Regions from separate parts of the Micromonospora sp. NPDC000121 genome, predicted to be linked through region 1. Evidence: riboswitches for the same ligand, from Rfam matches in the RefSeq annotation. Region 1 holds a riboswitch; each other region holds the start of a gene.
What was found. A riboswitch is a leader RNA that binds a small molecule or an ion and turns the genes downstream of it on or off. The one in region 1 is predicted to bind cyclic di-AMP.
Positions count from the first base shown of each region.

Region 2: it holds a riboswitch for cyclic di-AMP, as region 1 does, so the genes downstream of both, ACFY23_RS20950 (C39 family peptidase) here and ACFY23_RS01425 (NlpC/P60 family protein) in region 1, are expected to answer to the same signal.
Region 3: it holds a riboswitch for cyclic di-AMP, as region 1 does, so the genes downstream of both, ACFY23_RS06955 (hypothetical protein) here and ACFY23_RS01425 (NlpC/P60 family protein) in region 1, are expected to answer to the same signal.
Region 4: it holds a riboswitch for cyclic di-AMP, as region 1 does, so the genes downstream of both, ACFY23_RS03480 (hypothetical protein) here and ACFY23_RS01425 (NlpC/P60 family protein) in region 1, are expected to answer to the same signal.

Region 1 is NZ_JBIAZP010000001.1:290,193-294,039, reverse strand. It holds gene ACFY23_RS01435 (pyridoxamine 5'-phosphate oxidase family protein) at 1-519, opposite strand, end outside; gene dcd (dCTP deaminase) at 598-1,176, shown strand; gene ACFY23_RS01425 (NlpC/P60 family protein) at 1,249-2,289, opposite strand; cyclic di-AMP (ydaO/yuaA leader) riboswitch at 2,302-2,438, opposite strand; gene ACFY23_RS01420 (peptidoglycan recognition family protein) at 2,679-3,847, shown strand, end outside.
Region 2 is NZ_JBIAZP010000007.1:151,024-154,870, forward strand. It holds gene ACFY23_RS20940 (hypothetical protein) at 1-52, shown strand, start outside; gene ACFY23_RS20945 (hypothetical protein) at 263-1,021, shown strand; cyclic di-AMP (ydaO/yuaA leader) riboswitch at 1,308-1,449, shown strand; gene ACFY23_RS20950 (C39 family peptidase) at 1,670-2,515, shown strand; gene ACFY23_RS20955 (alpha/beta fold hydrolase) at 2,622-3,365, shown strand; gene ACFY23_RS20960 (CDP-glycerol glycerophosphotransferase family protein) at 3,388-3,847, opposite strand, start outside.
Region 3 is NZ_JBIAZP010000002.1:200,375-204,221, forward strand. It holds gene ACFY23_RS06945 (PfkB family carbohydrate kinase) at 1-107, opposite strand, end outside; gene ACFY23_RS06950 (SRPBCC family protein) at 285-752, shown strand; gene ACFY23_RS06955 (hypothetical protein) at 906-1,964, opposite strand; cyclic di-AMP (ydaO/yuaA leader) riboswitch at 1,978-2,109, opposite strand; gene ACFY23_RS06960 (cation diffusion facilitator family transporter) at 2,263-3,180, opposite strand; gene ACFY23_RS06965 (AAA family ATPase) at 3,271-3,847, opposite strand, start outside.
Region 4 is NZ_JBIAZP010000001.1:717,039-720,885, forward strand. It holds gene ACFY23_RS03475 (carbonic anhydrase) at 1-68, shown strand, start outside; gene ACFY23_RS03480 (hypothetical protein) at 231-1,250, opposite strand; cyclic di-AMP (ydaO/yuaA leader) riboswitch at 1,254-1,385, opposite strand; gene ACFY23_RS03485 (YibE/F family protein) at 1,552-2,901, opposite strand; gene ACFY23_RS03490 (hypothetical protein) at 3,319-3,847, shown strand, end outside.

The DNA of each region.
Region 1 (3,847 bases):
GCCGCAGCCCGACCGCGTCTCGGGCGCCGCCTCGTTGCCGGCGGCGGCCTGGGGGTCGAGCCAGACCTGGACGGCGGGCCGGCCGTGCCCCTCGCCGGCGCCGCCCGCGACGCCCGGCTCGCGGCGGGCGAGCATCGCCACGTCGACGGTGAACTCGAACAGCCGCCAGTCGACCTGCGGCGCGGCCCGGTGGTTGCGGGCCAGCCGGGCGACCCGGGCCGGATCGGTGACCGGCCGGGCGTGGCCGGCGACGTAGGCCTCGTCGTCGCTCTCCTCGGGCGGGAAGGAGTGCAGGGCGTAGCGGCCGTCGCGTTCCAGGTCGCGCCGCTTGGGCGAGTCGACCACGAAGCAGAAGAGCCCCTCGTCGGTGATCACCGGAGAGACGGGATGGACCCGAGGCCCGCCGTCGGCGCGGACGGTGGCCAGATAGCCGAAGCCCGGCCCGTACTGCTGCATGAGGGAGCGGATCCCGTCGGCGAGGCGGGGCTCGTCGGCGGCGAATTCGGACCAGGAAGCCATGCCGACATTCTATCGAACACGTGTACGAACAGGTAGTCCGACACGCAGGTCAGGCAGATCGCTCGCTAAGGTGGTGCGATGCTGCTCTCCGACCGCGACCTGGTCTCCGAGATCAAGGCGGGCACGCTCGCGCTGGAGCCGTTCGAGCCCACGCTGGTGCAACCGTCCAGCATCGACGTACGCCTGGACAAGCTCTTCCGCGTCTTCAACAATCATCTCTACACCCACATCGACCCGGCGATGCAACAGGACGACCTGACGTCGATGGTCGAGGTGCCGGAGGGCGAGCCGTTCGTGCTGCACCCGGGCGAGTTCGTGCTCGCCTCGACGCTGGAGGTGATCTCGCTCGGCGACCAGCTCGCCGGGCGGCTGGAGGGCAAGTCGAGCCTGGGACGACTGGGTCTGCTCACCCACTCCACCGCGGGCTTCATCGACCCGGGCTTCTCCGGCCACGTGACGCTGGAGTTGTCCAACGTGGCCAACCTGCCCATCACCCTCTGGCCGGGCATGAAGATCGGCCAGCTCTGCATCTTCCGGCTCTCGTCGCCGGCCGAGCACCCGTACGGCTCCGCCGTCTACGGCTCGCGCTACCAGGGGCAGCGCGGCCCGACCCCGAGCCGCTCCTGGCAGCACTGGCGCACCTGGCCGACCCGCTGACCCGACGGTCGCCTGTCAGGAAGGGGCCCTTCCTCTACCGAACGCGTTAGGAAGGGGCCACTTCCTGACACCTCAGCCGGGGCGGCCGTAGCTGTGGATCGGGCCGTCGTCGACCTTCTTCATCTTCACCGGCACGCCGGCGCGGGAGGCGTGCACCACCCAGCCCCCGCCGACGTACATGCCGACGTGGTGCAGGTCGCTGTAGTAGAAGACCAGGTCGCCCGGGCGCAGCTCGCCCCGGCTGACGGTCGCGGTGACCCGGCGCTGCTGCGCGGCGTTGTGCGGCAGCGAGACCCCGGCCTTCGCCCAGGCGGCGAGCATCAGGCCCGAGCAGTCGTACGCGTCCGGGCCCTCGGCACCCCAGACGTAGGGCTTGCCGATCTGGGCGCAGGCGAACTTGACCGCGGTGCCGGCCCCGCCACCGGGATAGCTGGCCGGGCAGGGGGCGGGGCGCAGCGGGCCGCCCCCACCGCTGCCGTAGATCCGTAGCCGCAGCTTCTGCAGCCGGTCGATCTCGGCGTTGATCTGCTTCTTCTTCGCGGCGAGCTGCGCCTCGGTCCGGCCGAGCTGGACGACCATCTCGTCCAGCGACGCCTTCTTCTCGGCCAGCCGGTCGCGCAGCTCGGCGACCTGCCGCACGTCCTGCTGCTGATGCCGGGCGAACCGGTCGAGCAGTTCGAGCTGGCCGACCATCTGGTCGGGCGAGCGGCTGCCCAGCAGGGCGTTGACGGCGGAGACGTTCTCACCCTTGTAGGCGCGGACGGCCAGCGCGCCGACCTTCTCCATCGCCTGGTCGACCTGCTTCTCCAGCGGCTCGATCTGCTTGGCGAGGGCGGTGGCCTGCCGGCGCTTGGCGGCCAGGTCCTGGCGGGTGGCGTTGTGCCGTTCGATGATCGGTTCGAGCTTGTTCCAGTCCTCGTCGATCTGGCGCTCGATCTCCGCGACCGTCGGTTCGGCGTGGGCCGCCGTGGCGCCGCCGGTCAGGACGACGGCGAACGCGGCCAGGGCGGCGAGGGCGGTGGTGCAGCGGTACCAGCGTGGGCGCGGCGCAGCCGTCGTCGGGTCGGCGGGCGCCGACCGTGCCGACGGTGGCCGCGGGGCATGGTGTGCCACCGGGCTCCGTACTCCTTCTTCCCATACCGCCTACCGGGTTAGCTGACGGGTTCGGGCGGGAAGGGGACGCCCTACCGCAGGTGCTGCGGATTCACCCCGGGTTACCTGGGTCCCCGGCTCGCTCGGGAGCGACTCGGCGGTGTCGGACCGTTACCGCCCGGGATGGACGGACTGTCGCCGGCCGACGATTGACCAGAGTAGAGACGGCCGTTATCGATCCGCAACCCATCGCGCCGTGACACACCGTGTTCATGTGGGCCGGTGGGAGCGCGCCACCCCGGCCGGCGAAATTTTCCTTCTTCGGCAAGTGGCGCATGGAAAGGTATTGACCGGAGGTGGTACCCGGGGCGAAGGTGGCCCCACATTCGCCCGTCCGACCTGGGGGTCTGATGCACCTGTCAGCGACATCGAGGAGCAGACGCGTCCTGCTGGCCGCCGCCGTGGCGGCCGCCCTGACGGCGACGCCGCTCACCGCCGCCGGATCCGCCGCCGCCGCGACGACGACCGACCGGCAGCAGCAGTACGCCGCCGCGGCGGCGGAGTACGGCGTGCCGGAGAGCGTCCTGCTCGGAGTCTCCTACCTGCAGTCCCGCTGGGACACCAACGCCGGAACGCCGAGCACCAGCGGCGGCTTCGGACCGATGCACCTCACCGACGCGGAGTACGTCGCCGCGCTGCCCGGGGGCACCCACCACGACGATGGCACCGAGGACCCACGTGGCGACGACTCGCGCCCGTCCCTGGCCGAGGCGCACGAGCCGCCGGACACCCCGCCGCCCGCCGAGGCCTCGCTGCGGACGCTCGACGCCGCCGCCGAGCTGACCGGCGCCAGTGAGGAGGCGCTGCGGACGGACGTCACGGCGAACATCCGGGGCGGCGCGGCGCTGCTGGCCGCGTACCAGAAGCAGATCGGCGCGCCGGTCGGCGCCGACACCGACCCGGCGGCCTGGTACGGCGCGGTGGCCCGCTACTCGGGCGCGGACAGCACCGACGCCGCGGCGGCCTTCGCCGACGAGGTGTACGCCACCATCGGCGCCGGGGACAGCCGGGTGACCGACGACGGGCAGCAGGTCACCCTGGCCGCCCGCGCGGTGCAGCCGGAACGCTCCTGGCTGGACCGGCTGGGCCTGCGCAAGGTCGCCCGGCCCGACGGTCTGGAGTGCCCCGACACCATCTCCTGCGAGTGGATCCCGGCGCCCTACGTGCAGTACGGCCCCACGGTGGGGGACTACGGCAACCACGACCTCGCCGACCGGCCGACCCAGCAGAAGATCGAGTACATCGTCATCCACGACACCGAGGGCTACTTCGGGCCCAGCGTCAACCTGGTCAAGGACCCGAGGCGGGTGGGCTGGCACTACACCCTGCGCTCGGTGGACGGCCACATCGCCCAGCACATCAAGACCAAGGACGTCGGCTGGCACGCCGGCAACTGGTACGTGAACGCCAAGTCCATCGGCCTGGAGCACGAGGGCTTCGCGGGCCACGGCACCTGGTACACCGAGGCGATGTACCGCACCTCCGCCAAGCTGGTCCGCCACCTGGCGCTGCGGTACAA
Region 2 (3,847 bases), on a different contig from region 1:
GGCCGGGCGCACCCCGGGCGCCGCCGGCCCCCGGGGCCCGCCGCGCGGCTGATCCGCCACCCGCGGGGCCCGCGCCCCGCGACCGCGCCCGCTGCACGCGTCAGGCAGGGTCCCTACCGCTACCGGCGTCGCGCGATGCGCCCTTCCTTCGCCGTCCACCACACGCACCCGTCCGCCGGCGGGACGTGGCGCTGCCGCGCCCCGCCACCCGGGCGCCGCGTGCGCCCCGCTGCCGCACTCGCTTCCCCGTGAGGTGCCGACCATGGAGACCGTCGTCTACCAGTTCCTGATCGAGGTGCCGCGGGCCGCCGCCATCTGGTCCGCCCTGCTCCTGCTGGCCCTGACCGTGCTCGCCGTGCTGGTCGCCCGTCCCGAGCGGGTCGCGCCCGCCGACGAGCCGGCCGCCCCGCCCGCGGTCGACCCGGCGGCGGAGGCGGCCGACCTGCGCCGCTACGCCGAGGAGGTGGCCGTCGCGGCGGACCGGGCCGCCCGGACCGCCCGGCGGCGGCGGGCCGACTGGCTCGCCGCGCAGGAGGAGGCCGACCGGGCCTGGCGGGCGTACGACGAGGCGGAGACCGCCGCCCGCCGCTTCACCTGGGCCGCCGCCCTGCCCGCCCCGCGCACCCCGCGCACGCCCGCCGAGTACGCCGCCCGCGAGCGCTGGCTGCACCAGGCGGCGGTGGCGGCCCACTGGCGCGGTGATCTCTCCGCCCGCCAACTCCGCGAGGTGTTCGGCCACCGGGCGGGCTGGGATCCCCGCCGGCACCCGGTCGAGCAGGAGATCGCGCTGGCCCGGGCGGTACGCGACGCGAGGCGGGCCGACCACCGGGCCGCCGCCGAGCGGGAACGGTCGGCGTGGCGGGACGCCGACCTGGCCGCCGAGGCGGCGCGGGCCCTGGCCGCCGAGGCGTACGCCGCGGCGGTCCGGCTCCGGCCGGGCCGGCTCCCGGCGGCCCGACCGGAGCCCGCCGGGCTTCGGCCCACGCTCGCCGCGCGCTGGCGTCCCGCCCGGGCGGGCTGAGCCGCGGGCATTTCGGTGACGCCGCTCACAGCGCCGCCGAACCGGTCATCCGGCGCGGCCCGGGCGATTCCCGCCGACGATTCCGCGTCGATGTCCACCACTCGTCCGGTTATCGACGAAAGGTGCGCCGGGAAACGGTCATCCCATTGAGTCACGTCAGTGCCAAACTGCCCGCAAAAAAAGTCTCGCGATCAAGGTTTAAGCAGGTGGGAGCGGGTTGGCAGGGCGTGGCTGGGCCAGTAATGTCGGCCCGTCCGGTGCGGTACCCGATCGCAAGAGGCGACGCCGCGCCGACCCGCCTAATCGTGCACAGGCGAGCCGGGGACCCAGTGCAACATCGGGGTGAATCCGCGGGCCACGGCCCGCGGTAGGGCGTTCTTCCCGCCCGAATCCGTCAGCTAACCCGGTCGGCGGCGTCGGAAGGAGTTCCATCCTCGTGCAGCACCCACCCGCCCCCCGGTCGTTCCGGCGCCTCCACGGCGCCACGGTGCCCCGGCTAGCCCGGCCGCACGCCGCGAGCTGACCCACCGGTCACCGCCCGTCGCCCGGCATTTCCGGGCGCATCCCTGAGTGGTCCACCACCGCCGGACGCCGTCCGCGCGGTCGGTCCCCCCTGCCCGGACCGGCGGCCGCTCACCCCCCGAGCCCGTGGAGGAAACCGTGAAGCACCACCTCAGGCGACAGCTCCGTCGCCTCACGTCCGAGCGTCCGTACCAGGTGGCCGCCGCGTCGGCCGCGGCGCTCGTGCTCGCGTCGGGCACCGGCGCGCTGCTGGCCGGCACCGACGAGGCACCCGCCGCCGCACAGGCCCCGGTGGCCGTGAGCGAGATGCGGGACGGCACCGTCGCCTCGCGCGGCGACGCCCGCGTCGCGGACACCCCGTCGGCCAGCGCCCCGGCCGCGTCCAGCGCCGCCCCCTCGGCCAGCGCCACCAGCGCCGCCCCGAACCCGGACCTGACCCGCAAGCCGGAGCCGCCGAAGCCGCCGAAGGCGAAGTCCCTGGACTACGACTACCAGGCCCAGACCACCTTCTACAACTGCGGTCCGGCCGCCGTCCGGCACGCCCTCAGCGCCGCCGGCATCGACCGTAGCCAGGACCAGCTCGCCGGCCCGCTGGGCACCGACGAGATGGGCACCGACTCCGCCGAGGACACCACCCGGGTGCTGAACGCGACGGTGAAGGGCGACCCGTACCGGACCCGGATGATCCCGGGCGGCGCCGCGACCCCGGCCCAGATGGACCGGCTCCAGGCCGACGTGGTCGCCGCCATCACGGCCGGGCGGGGCGTCGTGGTCAACGTCGCCGGCAGCGCCACGGACACCGACGGCGGCTGGCACTCGTTCCCCGGCGGCCACTACATCGCCGTCGTGGGCTACCAGGACGAGGGCCGGCTGGTGAAGATCGCCGACTCGGCGAACCCGGCGACCGCGTCCTACTGGATGTCCACCATCGACCTGGCGAACTGGGCCGCCACCCGCGGCTACTCCGCCTGAGAAGACACCCGTCGGGCGTCGGCTCCCCCACCGGGAGCCGGCGCCCGATGTCGTCTCCGGGTCACGGCCCTCGCCGGGGCGTACGGCGGGTGGCACACTGCGGCCTATGGTCGACGAATCGGGTGACCGGGACGGCCGGCGCGTCCTGCTGCTGCTGCACGGCATGGGCGCGACCGGGGACGTGTGGCTGCCCTGGGCGCCGCTGCTGGAGCGCCGGTGGGCGGGGCGGTGGCTGGCGCCGGACCTCGCCGGCCACGGCTGGTCGCCGCCGCTGCCGGCGTACTCGTTCGCCGGGCTGGCCGACCGGATCGCCGCGGGGCTCGCGGCGGGGGACCGGCTCGTCGTGCTGGGGCACTCCCTCGGCGGCGTGGTCGGGCTGGCGCTGGCCGCCCGCGGCGCCGGGCTGCCGGTCGACGCGGTGGTCGGGCTCGGCATCAAGGCCGTCTGGTCCCCGGCCGAGCTGGCGAAGGCCGAGGAGTTGGCCGCCCGCCCGGTGACGTGGTTCGCCAGCCGGGACGAGGCGGCCCGCCGGTACCTGCGGGTGGCCGGCCTGACCGGGCTCTTCGCGCCGGACCACCCCGTGGTCGAGGCCGGGCTGCGGCAGGTCGACGGCCGCTGGCGGCTGGCGATGGACCCCGCCGCGTTCGGGGTGGGGGAGCCGGACCTGCCGGCCCTGCTGGCGGCGACGGACGCGCCGGTGCTGCTGGCCCGTGGCGAGCACGACCCCATGGTCACCGACGCCCAGCTCAAGGAGCTGGGCGTGCCGGTCGTCACCCTGCCCGGCCTGGGCCACAACGCCCACGTCGAGGCCCCCGAGGCCGTCCTGGAGCTGGTCGACCCGTACCGCTGACCCGCGCGAGGCGCCGGGCCGGTCAGGTGGCGGCGGAGAGGGACGCCTCGTCCGGCTCGACCGGCAGGCCGGCCCCGGCGGCGTCGCGCGGCGTCGGCGGGTTCCAGCCCGCGTCGAGCTGCCGCCGCGCGGCGTCCAGGAACGCCTCGGCGTACGACTCGGCCGGGAAGTCGCCCAGGTAGCGGCTCCGGGTGGCCCAGCGGGCGGAGGCGAGCGGGTCGGTGTCGAGCAGGGCGGTCAGCACCTCGTCCACGTTGGACATGTCGCGGCGCAGCACGTAGCCCGAGCCGGCCAGGGGGAACCGCTCGGCGAACCGGTCGCCCTCGCCGCCCATGTCGGTGACCGCGTACGGCTTGCCGGAGTAGAGGTAGTCGGAGATCACCCCGGACACGTCGGAGATGAGCGCGTCCGAGCGGTTCACGCACTCCGTCAGGGTCAGCTCGCGGGCGGCGGCGCCGAAGACGTGCGGCCGGCCGGTGCGG
Region 3 (3,847 bases), on a different contig from region 1:
ACGCCCTGGCCGCCGGGGTGCAGATGCAGCTCCGGGGCGTCGCTGGGCTGGTCGACGGTCACCGTCAGCCGGGGCGTGGGCGCGAAGACCATCACGTGCCCGCTCATCCGTCGTACCTGTCCATGCTCCGCCTCCGTCGGTCGGCACGTACCGTGATCCGTCAACAGCCGACGGTAGTCGGGCGGGCGGCGGGTCGGTCGGCATCCGCGCGCGTACCGGCGCGCCGTTGCCACCGCGCCGCCCGGTGCGCGACGATCGGGCGACGGCGACGGTGGGGAGACGGCGTGCTCAGGCGGGATTCCTTCAGCTACACCGTCCAGGCGCGCTGCTCGCTCGCCGAGGCCGCCGGGTTGCTCGCGGACCCGGCCCGGCAGGAGGACCTGCACCCGCTGATCGTCCGGGTCCGCCGGGTGCCGCCCCGTCGCGGCGCGCGGGCCAGCTACCTCATCACCGACCGGCTGGCCGCCGGACCGCTGCGCGTGCCGGTCACCTACCGGGCCGACGTCCTGGTCGACGGGCCGGACGAGATCCTCACCGTGGCGCGGCAGTGGCCGGCCACCACGGTACGCAACCGGACGCGGCTGCGGGCCGAGCCGGACGGCGTGGTCCGGATCGACGTCGAGATCACCCTCGCCGCGCCGGCTCCGCTCTTCGGCTACGCCTTCCGCCAGGCGCGCGCCGCCCACCTGGGCCTGGCCGCCCGGCTCGGCGCGGCCCTGGACGGGTGCCCGCCGGGGTCGCCGCCCGCCTGAGCCGGGCTTCGGCGAACCCGGCGGCGTACCCGGCCGTCGGCGGCCGTACGGGGTTGCCAGGGGCCGTCAGGTGACCTGTCCCGGGGAGGCGTGGGCGCGGTAAGACGGTCGGCCCCGGTGACCCGCGAGGGGCGGGTCACCGGGGCCGGGGCGTCAGTAGACCGACAGGTGTACGTGGTTGGTGTGGTCGCTGGACGGGTCGCCGTTGGCGCCGCTGTACGACTTCCATCCGCTGCTGGGCAGCCAGATCTGCCTGTACCAGATCACGTAGAGCACGGCGAGCCGGTCGGCGTTCCTGACGAAGTACGCCGCCAGGTTGTTGCCGTACGTCCTGTCGCCGCCGGTGGCGTCGCCGCCGAACCCGCTCTTCTGCGCCGCGAAGTCGCAGGCCCGGCCCTTCGGGTGCTCGCCCGAGCCGCCGGGGCGGTAGCAGGAGACGTAGCGGGTGAAGCCGGCCGCCTTGGCCTGGTTGAGCGCGTGCAGGGTGCGCGGGGTGATGCAGCCGTCGGCCGGGGTGGGGTCGTTGACGCTGCACGACTCGGAGGGCCAGGACCCGTCGGGGTTACGCGGGGCCGGCTTCGCCGTCGCGGTGGAGCTGCCGCCCGGCCCGCTGCTCGACTGCGACCGGTTGGCCACCGTCAGCGCCCGCTCCGCCTGGTCCTTGCGCTTGGCCATCAGCGTGACCTGCTTGCGCTGCTCCCGGATCTCGCCGTCCAGGGCGAGCTTGGTGCGGGCGGCCTGGTCGCGGGTCTCCTGGAGCTCGCGGAGCGCCCGGTCCTCGTTGGCGGCCACCGCGTCGAGGGCGGCGGCCCGGTCCATGAAGCCGTCCGGCGAGCTGCTGTTGAGCAGGGCGGACGCGACGCCCAGCCGGCCGGTCCGGTAGGCCACTCCGGCGATCTCGCCGACCTTGTCGCTCCGCTCGGTCAGCTCGCCCTCGGTCGTCTTGAGCTGCGCGGCGAGCTGCTGCTGCCGCTTGACCGACGTGTCCAGCGCCCGCTTGGCGTCCAGGTAGCCCTTGCTGGCGGCCTCGAGTTGGGCCCGCAGGGCGGGCGTGCCGCCCTCCTCGTCCTGACCGGGGGCCGCGGCGAGCAGGCCGGTCCGGGAGGCGGCCGCCGCGGGGGCGGTGGTGACGGGGGCGACCGCGGCGCCGAGGGCGAGCGTCGCGGCGATCAGGGCCGCCAACCGGGCGGCGCGTCGTCGTACAGGTGCCATCACTGGCATACACGTGTCCTTCCGTCAGCCGCCGACCGGGTTAGCTGACGGGTTCGGGACGGAAGATCCCTACCGCTGACGCGGATGCACCCCACGAACATGGTTCCCCGGTTCGCCCCGCTGGGCGATTAGGCGGCGGCCACCGCCGGCACCGGTGGGTGCCGCCTGGCGGAGGCCGGAACCGAGCCTACCGGTGCCGGTGTGACTGGTGCAGCGCAGGTGACTGAGGGTGTCTGCCCGCTTACCGTCAAATCCGGCATAAGGCAACAATACTCTCCCAGATTTAAGGTTGTGCTCATTACCACTCAATCGACCCGCAGGCCCCGGGCGCCGCCCCCGGCTCGATCTGCAACGTCGCGTGCTCGATCTGGAAGTCCTCGTGCAGAGCCGTCCGGGCCGCGGTGAGCACCGCGCCGATTTCCGCGCCCGGCTCCATGGTCAGGTGCGCCGAGGCCACCTCCATCCCGGACGTCAGCGTCCAGACGTGCAGGTCGTGCACCTCGGCGACGCCGGGCACGGCCGCCAGTCGGTCGTGCACCTTGGTGACCTCGAGGTGCTCCGGCGCGGCCTGCACCAGGATGCGCAGCGCGGCGCGCCCGAGCCGCCAGGTGCGGGGCAGGATGAACAGCCCGATCGCCACCGCGACCAGCGGGTCGGCCCACCACCAGTCGGTGATGGCGATCAGCAGGGCCGCGCCGATCACGCCGAGTGAGCCCAGCAGGTCGCCGAGCACCTCCAGGTACGCGCCCTGAAGGTTGATGCTCTCCTTCGCCCCGGAGCGCAGCAGGGCGAAGGCGGCCACGTTGGCGAGCAGGCCGAGCACGGCGACCGCGAGCATCGGTCCGGCGAGCACCTCCGGCGGGTCGCCGAACCGGCGTACGGCCTCGACGACCACGTAGACCGCGACGCCGGAGAGCAGGACGGCGTTGGCCAGGGCGGCCAGCACCTCCAGCCGGTAGAGGCCGAAGGTGCGCTGCGGGTCCGCGCCGGCGCGCCGGGTCGCGGTGATCGCCGCGAGCGCCATGCCGATGCCGAGCACGTCGGTGAACATGTGCCCGGCGTCGCTCAGCAGGGCCAGCGAACCAGTGCGGAAGGCGGCCACCGCCTCCACCACCATCAGGGCGCCGAGCAGCGCGAACGCCGCCCAGAGGCGGCCCCGGTGGCGGTGCGCGGCGTTCGCGACCGACCCGTGGTGGTGGTCATGACCTGCGCCCACGCGCCCACCCTCCGTCACCCGTCCGGACCCGGTTCAATCTATGCTCACATCGCAATATGTGCAAGTGAATCCGGCGGCGGCCGGTACGGGTCAGCCGGTCGGGTCGACGGTGGTCAACCGCTGGGTGGCCCGCGACAGCGCGACGTAGAGCGTCCGTACGCCCGAACCCGGGTCGGCTCGGATCTCGCCCGGGGCCACCAGGACCACGCCGTCGTACTCCATGCCCTTGGCCTCCAGGCTGGTCACCACCTGCAGGCGCGGCGCGCCCAGCCCGCCCAGCCACCCGGCCACCTCGTCCCGGCGGGGCACCGGGGTGATCACGCCCACGGTGCCCTCGACCTCGGCCAGCAGCGCCGTGGCCGCCGCCACCACGGTGGTCTCCAGCTCCGCCGGCGACACCAGCAGCTCGACCGGGTCGACGCCGGTGGAACGCACCGCCCTGGGCAGCGGGAGATCCGGGTGCAGCCGGCGGATCTCGGCCGCCGCCACCGCGAAGATCTCCGCCGAGTTGCGGTAGTTCGTGGTCAGGGTGAAGTGGTGCCGCTTGCGCCGGCCCAGCGCCTGGTCCCGGGCCCGGGCCAGCTCCTCCGGGTCGCCGGTCCATGCCGTCTGCGCCGGGTCGCCCACCACCGTCCACGAGGCCAGCCGCCCGCGCCGGCCGATCATG
Region 4 (3,847 bases), 430 kb from region 1:
TCGGCCGGGCCGACTCCGACGGCGCTCACGCGGCGTCGCCACCGGCCGTCACCGCTGCCGTCGCCTGACCCGTTTCCCGACCGGCCAGTCTGCTCCCCGGCCGGCCCGGCGGTCCCGCCCGGCCACCCGGCGGTCCCGCCCGGCCGGCCCGGTGCGACGGGGACGAGGGGCCACAGACGCCAGACAGGGCCGCCCCGCAGGCGCGGGGCGGCCCTGTCGCATGGCTGCCGTCAGAGCAGCGACACGTGCACGTGGTCGGTGTGGTTCGACGGGCCGCTGTAGGACTTCCAGCCGGTCGCCGGGAACCAGATCTGCCTGTTCCAGATCACGTAGTAGATGCCGAGCCGGTCGGCGTTACGCACCAGGAACGCGGTCAGGTTGTTGCCGTACATGTAGGTGTCGTCGTTGTGCCAGGGGGAGAAGCCGCTCCGCTGCAGCGACCAGTCGCAGGCCCGGCCCTTCGGATGCTCGTACGGCCCGCCGGAGCGGTAACAGCCGACGAAGCGGTTGAAGCCGGCCCGCTTGACCTCCTTGTACATGTGCAGGGTGCGCGCGGTGATGCAGCCGGAGGTGGTGGGGTCGTTCTCGGTGCAGGACAGAGGCTTCCAGTCGCCGTCGGCCGTACGACCCGGTGCTATCCGGGCCACCGGCGAGGTGGCGACCACCTTGCCGTCGGTCAGCCCTCTGCCGCCGACCAGCGCGAGCGCCTTCTCCGCCTCGCGCTTGCCGCGGGCCATCTCGTTGGTCAGCTTCTGCTGCTCGCGGACCTCGGCGTCGAGCGCCAGCTTGGCCTGCTCGGCGCGGGTCTTGACCGCGTTCACCTCGGCGAGTTTCTTGGCGTTGACCAGGTTCAGCTCGTCGAGGGCGGCGGCGCGCCGGACGAACGAGTCGGGGCTGGGGGTGTCCAGCAGCATCGACACCGCGCCGATCCGGCCGGTCCGGTAGGACTGGGTCGCGATCTGACTGACCTGCGGGGCCAACGCGTCCAGCTCGGCCTGCGCCCGGTCGACCTCCAGGGCCAGCTCGAGCTGTCGCTTCTTCGACTTCTCCAGTTTCGACTTGGCCTGGACGTAGCTGCGGTTCCGCGCCTCGATCAGGTCGTCGAGGAGCTTGGGCTCGTCGTCCCCGTGGCCGGAGGGCTGAGGCGGTGGGGTGGGGGCGGCCGCCGCCGGGAGGGGCCCGGCGAAGACGGCCAGGGCGGCGATCACGGCCACCACAGGTGTCAACCAGCGGTGTAGGGGTGCCGTCACAGTTTTCCCTTCCGTCGACCGCCGACCGGGTTAGCTGACGGGTTCGGGGCGGAAGTGGCCCCTACCGCTGTCGCGGATTCACCCCACGTGCCTGGGTCCCCGGCTCGCCTGGCGGCGATTGGGCGGCGGCACCGCAGGCGCCGCTGCGCGCCTTCGGCGGTGACCGGCAGCGAGGTTACCCGAGAGTCCTCCTGGGGATCTACGTCCCTAAGCCGACTAAATGCGTTATTTCGTAGCGGCGGAGGGTGACCAGTGACGCGTTTATCAGGCGGGACGTCCTGATCGGTCACGCTGAGGAGTGTCACCATGCGGTGTCCGTTCTCCCGTCTCGGTCGGGCCATCCGGCGGGGGCGGCGGAGGGGGTGTTCCCGCGCGGGCCGCTGAGGGCCTCCAGCGCCTCGGACCGGTCCGTCGCCGGCCGGGGCGCCGGCGGGGTCGGGGGTGCGCCGCCGTCGGCGGAGTCGCCACCCCGCCGGCCGGCCCCGGTCACCACGGCCGCGAGCCCGGTGGTGAGCGGCACGGCGGCGATCAGGCCCAGGGTGGCGACCGCGCTGCGGACGATCTCCTGGGCCAGGAACTCGCTGGTCAGGATCTGGCTCACCGCCCGCGAGTCGGCGGTCAACAGGAGCAGCACCGGCAACGAGGCCCCGGCGTACGCCAGCACGATGGTGTTCACCGTCGAGGCGATGTGCGCACGGCCGACCCGGGTGGCCGCCCGGTAGAGCTGCATCCGGGACAGCGCGGGGTTGGCGTGGGCCAGCTCGGTGACCGTCGCGGCCTGCGTCACCGTGACGTCGTCGAGCACGCCGAGCGAGCCGATGATGATGCCGGCGAGCAGCAGGCCGTGCAGGTCGACGTCGGCCTGGAACATCGACAGCGTGGTGGCGTCCTCGGTGCCGAAGCCGGTCAGGTGGGTCGCCGCGGTGGCGATCGTGCCGAGCACCCCGGTCAGCACCAGGCTGCCCAGCGTGCCGAGCACGGCGACCGAGGTCTGCGCGGTCACCCCGTGTGTGAGGTAGAGCACCACGAACATGATCAGTGCCGCGCCGACGACCGCGACCAGCAGCGGCGGGCTGCCGGCGCTGATGCCGGGCAGCACGAAGGTCAGCAGGATGGCGAAGCTCGCCCCCAGGCCGGCCAGCGCCGCGAGCCCGCGCCACCGCCCGAACGCGACGATCGCGGCGGCGAACAGCACCACCAGCCAGAGCAGCGGCTTGCCGCGCTGGTGCTCGGCGATGTTGTAGGAGCTCGCCGAGGGGTCCGCGGGATCGGTGAGCTGGACCAGGATGATCTCGTCGCCGACCGCGACCCTCGGCGCCCCCGGCCCGGCCGGCACCGGCGTCTCCACCTGCTGGCCGGCGTCGGGGCCGTCGTCGACCCGTACGGTCACGGTGCCGCAGGGGCCCTCCGCGGCGCCCGGGGTGCCCTCCGGCGCCTCCGGGGTGGGCGGGCACGGTTCGGTCACCACCCGGGTCACCGTGCCGTGCTGGCGGGGCGGATCGGTGCCGGGCGCGGCGTCCGGGGCGTCCCACGGCCAGAGCGCCAGGGCCGCGATCACGGTGGCGACGAACAGGGGCACCACCGTCGCGACGAGGATCCGTCGCACCCTCGGCGGGGCGGACGGTGCGGGACGGCTGTGGTCGGCGCCCATCGAGTGTCTCCCAACGAATCCAGGGCGGGGTACGTGCCGGCGGCCCGGTCGGTTCAGCGTGCCCGGGCAACCGCGGAGGCGGGTCGCCGCCGGGTGGCGGGGTGGTCACGCACCGCGATCGTCCGGCCCGACCGGTGGCGGCCGGTCGGTGTCGCCGCCCGGGCGGGGCGGCGGGGCGGGCGGTGCGAGGTGCGGAGGGCCACCGGCCGAATGGTAGCCATCCCGACATCCGGACGCAGGTCGTGAGGGTCGGTGTCGGCCGGCGGGCCGCCCCGTCCGGCCACCGCCATGCCACTGCCGGGGGCCGTCGGGCATCGCCGGTCGACCGTCCCGTGGTGGCCGGCGCGGCGGTCTCGTCGGGGCGGATCGGCCGTAGGGTGCGCCAGTCGGCCCCGGATGCGCACTACGGTGGTGGTTGTGCGGGCGACGGTGACGGCGGGGTGGTGGGCCCGGCTGCTGCTGCTCGTGGGCACGCTGCTCGGTCTGGCCGCGATGCACACCCTCGGCCACGGCTCGCACGCCGCGGGCCACTCCACCGACGCTTCGCATGCCGCAGGCCGTTCCGCCGAGTTTCCCGCCCGCGGCGTCGCCGTGGCGGGTCCGCACGGCGGCGTGTCGCAGGCGCCGCTCCGTCAGGACGCGTCGCTCCACCACGAGACTGCCGCGCCGCTGCGTCAGGATGCCGCCGCGCCGCTGCGTCAGGATGCCGCCGCGCCGCTGCGTCAGGATGCCGCCATCGCGTACGTCGTCCCGGCGGCGCTCGCCGGCGTTGGGGGCTGCCCCGGCGACTGCCCGCACGAGCGGTACCTCCCGTTCGGCGGGACGGGCGGCGAACTGCCCTGGTGGGGAGTGTGCCTGGCGGTGCTGGGCGCGCTCACCGCCCCGCTGCTGCTCGCCGTGCTGCTGCTGGTCGGCGTACGCGCCGCCGGCCCGGCGGGCCGGGCGT